Regions from separate parts of the Bacillus sp. ABA4_010 genome, predicted to be linked through region 1. Evidence: a T-box and tRNA genes for the amino acid it is inferred to sense, from the RefSeq annotation. Region 1 holds a T-box; the other holds one or more tRNA genes.
What was found. A T-box is a leader RNA that pairs with one kind of tRNA and senses whether it is charged. The one in region 1 lies ahead of trpS (tryptophan--tRNA ligase), so its partner is inferred to be a tRNA-Trp.
Positions count from the first base shown of each region.

Region 2: it encodes a tRNA-Trp, which carries the amino acid that the T-box ahead of trpS (tryptophan--tRNA ligase) is inferred to sense. The anticodon was not compared.

Region 1 covers NZ_JBSWUN010000003.1:3,334,331-3,336,496, reverse strand. Annotated here, with positions in the region: gene ACXAEO_RS17605 (DUF3603 family protein) at 1-200, shown strand, start outside; gene trpS (tryptophan--tRNA ligase) at 263-1,249, opposite strand; T-box leader at 1,319-1,545, opposite strand.
Region 2 covers NZ_JBSWUN010000003.1:3,553,542-3,555,707, forward strand. Annotated here, with positions in the region: gene ACXAEO_RS18695 (B3/B4 domain-containing protein) at 1-324, shown strand, start outside; tRNA gene ACXAEO_RS18700 (tRNA-Gly) at 542-615, opposite strand; tRNA gene ACXAEO_RS18705 (tRNA-Leu) at 687-768, opposite strand; tRNA gene ACXAEO_RS18710 (tRNA-Leu) at 795-883, opposite strand; tRNA gene ACXAEO_RS18715 (tRNA-Cys) at 895-969, opposite strand; tRNA gene ACXAEO_RS18720 (tRNA-Gly) at 983-1,057, opposite strand; tRNA gene ACXAEO_RS18725 (tRNA-Gln) at 1,061-1,135, opposite strand; tRNA gene ACXAEO_RS18730 (tRNA-His) at 1,168-1,243, opposite strand; tRNA gene ACXAEO_RS18735 (tRNA-Trp) at 1,255-1,328, opposite strand; tRNA gene ACXAEO_RS18740 (tRNA-Tyr) at 1,346-1,430, opposite strand; tRNA gene ACXAEO_RS18745 (tRNA-Thr) at 1,448-1,523, opposite strand; tRNA gene ACXAEO_RS18750 (tRNA-Phe) at 1,534-1,609, opposite strand; tRNA gene ACXAEO_RS18755 (tRNA-Asp) at 1,620-1,695, opposite strand; tRNA gene ACXAEO_RS18760 (tRNA-Met) at 1,707-1,783, opposite strand; tRNA gene ACXAEO_RS18765 (tRNA-Val) at 1,794-1,869, opposite strand; tRNA gene ACXAEO_RS18770 (tRNA-Glu) at 1,898-1,969, opposite strand; tRNA gene ACXAEO_RS18775 (tRNA-Ser) at 1,993-2,084, opposite strand; tRNA gene ACXAEO_RS18780 (tRNA-Asn) at 2,088-2,162, opposite strand.

The DNA of each region.
Region 1 (2,166 bases):
GCTACTGGTATACAGAATGGAATCCAAGTCGCTATGAACAAACACAGAAAATGTCGTTTGAAGAAGTATGGGAAAGCTTATATGAAGATATGAAACAAGGATGGTCATTAAAGCATATGTCTTTATGCGAAAATCTCATAAAGGGACAACCTTTCTTTGAAAAGCTATGGGAAATGGAGCAAGAATCAAAAGTTAATTAAAAAACACGAGCGGCTTAATCCGCTCGTGTTTTAGTGTTCCATGAATCGCCAATCGTACCTTCTTATCTTTTTCGACCAAGGCCCATCGCATTTTTCATTTTGCGAAGCATTTTGTTAGCCGTTAAGTTAGCACGCTCTGCTCCTTCATCTAAAATATCATCTAGTCTTGATGATTCAATTAATTCATAGTATGTTTCCTGGATAGGAGCAAGAGCATTGATGACGACTTGTGCTACATCTGCTTTAAAGTCTCCGTATCCTTTTCCTTCATACATTTCTTCAATTTCTTCAATTGTTTTATTTCCTAGAATAGAGTAAATGCTCATTAAGTTAGAAATGCCTGCTTTGTTTTCTTTATCAAAACGAACAATTCCTTCAGAGTCTGTAACCGCACTTTTAATTTTCTTTTCAATCGTTTTGGCATCATCAAGCATTGTAATGAATGCTTTTTGATTTGGATCAGATTTGCTCATTTTTTTCGTTGGATCTTGTAAGGACATGATACGAGCGCCAACTTTTGGAATGCGTACTTCCGGAATTGTAAAGATGTCGTTATATTTTTTGTTGAAACGATCAGCTAAGTCGCGTGTAAGTTCAAGATGTTGCTTTTGGTCTTCCCCAACAGGCACGATATCTGTGCCGTATAGTAAAATATCAGCAGCCATTAACGGAGGATACGTTAATAAGCCAGCAGAAACTGCTTCTTTTCCAGCTGATTTATCTTTAAATTGGGTCATCCGTTCAAGTTCTCCGATGTATGCAACACATTGAAGCATCCATCCCGCTTCCGTATGAGCAGGAACTTCTGATTGAATGAATAATGTTGATTTGGCAGGATCAATGCCTACTGCTGTGTACAAAGCTGCTAAACTGCGGATGTTTTCGCGTAGTTTTAAGCGATCCTGTGGTACTGTAATGGCATGTTGGTCAACGATGCAGAAGTAACAACTATAATCTTCCTGCAGCTCTACAAATTGTTTTAATGCTCCGATATAGTTTCCAAGTGTAATGGTGCCGCTTGGCTGAATGCCAGAAAAAATCGTTTTCATTCATGTTCATCCTTTCATATTTGATCATATAAATTGAAGCACAAAAAAGCCCATTCGCCACCTAATAAAATTAGGGACGAATGGACCGCGTTGCCACCCTAGTTATTTTGAAGACACTTCAAAATCGCTCGAATCATGCTGAGGAAAGCATGATGTTCGTTAACGCCGAAAGTACGTTCAAGCATTTGACTTGAAAGCTCCAAAGCCCATTCCATATGGATGAATGTTTGTTTTCACCAACCACAAACTCTCTAAAAATCATGGCCATATGTACTCTTCTTTTTCGTTGCTTCAATATGATTATATCTACATGTTATTATAACGTGCCCTATCCAAAATGCAACCTTTCGGCTTTTCTGTAAGAAGGATTAACGTTATTTTGATATTCCAAAATATGATATGAACAAAACTTATTAGGTAGACGAAATACTTACAATATTGATATATAAAAAAAATGTATTTTTACATTCGACAAAATTTGACATTTTTATACAGAAATCGCTTTCATTTTTTGGTAAAAAAGAATAGTTGTTCAAAAAAAACAGATAAAAAGACCTGTTTTTGAGTGAATTGCAAAAAAATACATTTAATAAATAGTATTGCAATAAATTTTTAAACTATTTATAATAAGTTTTAATAAATAAATTTTCACAAATAATTTACATTCATTTAATTTTTCAGAAAAATAGGAATAGAAGAAGAAAAAAGACAACAGAAGATATCTTCTACATTTGATACATATGTAAGAAAGCAGAGAGAGAACATAGTTGTGGTCGAATCAAGTGTAGAGGATGATCTTTTTTCATCTATACTGTATAAATCGTCCTGGAACATTTGCTATGACGAAAGAACAATCATAATTAAATGTTCTAGACTAAGTGGATGGTATCTTCCTTATGAGGTTGGCACCGTCCACT
Region 2 (2,166 bases), 220 kb from region 1:
ATCTATGATCAATCATCAATTGGAGACCATATTGAGATTACCATCGGAGAAGAAGAGCAACATTATAAAGCATTAAACGAAAGAACCATTTCTTTAAAAAATAAAATCGTTTCCTCTGATGAACAAGGGGCATTTGGCAGTCCGTATGTTGACTCAGAAAGAGCTCCTGTGACCGAGCATACTACAGAAGCGATTCAAATCGTCTATTTGCGCCCTTCTCTTTCCATGGATAAAGCAGAACAATTAACTACATCTTTAAAGGATATGTTTTTACAGATTCATGGTGGAGAAGCATCATGCTCCATCATAAAGAACGAACACTAATTGCTCTTTTATGACCATATTATTATTGAGCTTACCCATCTTCTACAACCTTGAAAAACGGAAAGCTCACTCAATAGCATCAAATAATAAGAGAAACCCCACTTCTCCTTTCTGGAATTACTCTACATTTTGAAGTGGGGTCTTACTGACCTAAATAAAAAAACGCAATGCCCCGTTTTTTCAGTAAAACGAAACACTGCGTTGTAAGCATTATGTATGGAGCGGGTGATGAGAATCGAACTCACGACATCAGCTTGGAAGGCTGAGGTTTTACCATTAAACTACACCCGCAAATTTTATCGTTTTTTGTCGAATGACAAACAAAAAATAAAACAGGTATCTCTCCTGTAAGAAAAGCCTGATACCGGTGGTCGGGGTCGAACCGACACTCCAGAAGGAACACGATTTTGAGTCGTGCGCGTCTGCCAATTCCGCCACACCGGCATGGTATAAGGCTATTTAAAAATTAATGGTGCCGAGGACCGGAATCGAACCGGTACGGTAGTCACCTACCGCAGGATTTTAAGTCCTGTGCGTCTGCCAGTTCCGCCACCCCGGCATTATAGTAAATGGAGGCGGCAACCGGATTCGAACCGGTGAGTAAAGGTTTTGCAGACCTTGGCCTTACCACTTGGCTATGCCGCCTTAATTTATATAATGGAGCGGAAGACGGGATTCGAACCCGCGACCCCCACCTTGGCAAGGTGGTGTTCTACCACTGAACTACTTCCGCAAATGGCTGGGCTAGCTGGATTCGAACCAACGCATGACGGAGTCAAAGTCCGTTGCCTTACCGCTTGGCTATAGCCCAATCATTTGAATAATATTATTTATCGAGAAATATGGGGCGATTGATGGGAATCGAACCCACGAGTGCCAGAGCCACAATCTGGTGCGTTAACCACTTCGCCACAACCGCCATATTCTTATTGGCAGGGGCAGTAGGAATCGAACCCACACCGGAGGTTTTGGAGACCTCTGTTCTACCGTTAAACTATGCCCCTATTTAAAAATTAAAAAATGGTGGAGGGGGACGGATTCGAACCGCCGAACCCGGAGGGAGCGGATTTACAGTCCGCCGCGTTTAGCCACTTCGCTACCCCTCCACATATTTTATTTCAAGTGGTGCCGGCGAGAGGACTTGAACCCCCAACCTACTGATTACAAGTCAGTTGCTCTACCAATTGAGCTACACCGGCATGTATTAAATGGTGGCTCGGGACGGAATCGAACCGCCGACACAAGGATTTTCAGTCCTTTGCTCTACCAACTGAGCTACCGAGCCTTCTTAAAAATGGCGGTCCCGACGGGACTCGAACCCGCGATCTCCTGCGTGACAGGCAGGCATGTTAACCACTACACCACGGGACCACCTTATAATTTGGTTGCGGGGACAGGATTTGAACCTGCGACCTTCGGGTTATGAGCCCGACGAGCTACCAGACTGCTCCACCCCGCGATAGTTAAAATGGTGGAGGATGACGGGATCGAACCGCCGACCCCCTGCTTGTAAGGCAGGTGCTCTCCCAGCTGAGCTAATCCTCCAGAGTACAGATTGAAGAATCTGTACATATGACCCGTACGGGATTCGAACCCGTGTTACCGCCGTGAAAGGGCGGTGTCTTAACCGCTTGACCAACGGGCCAAAATAATTAATAGATGTTTAAATGGCGGAGAGCAAGGGATTTGAACCCTTGAGGCGGCGTTGACCGCCTACACGATTTCCAATCGTGCTCCTTCGGCCACTCGGACAGCTCTCCTAATGGCTCCACAGGTAGGACTCGAACCTACGACCGATCGGTTAACAGCCGATTGCTCTACCACTGAGCTACTGTGGAATCA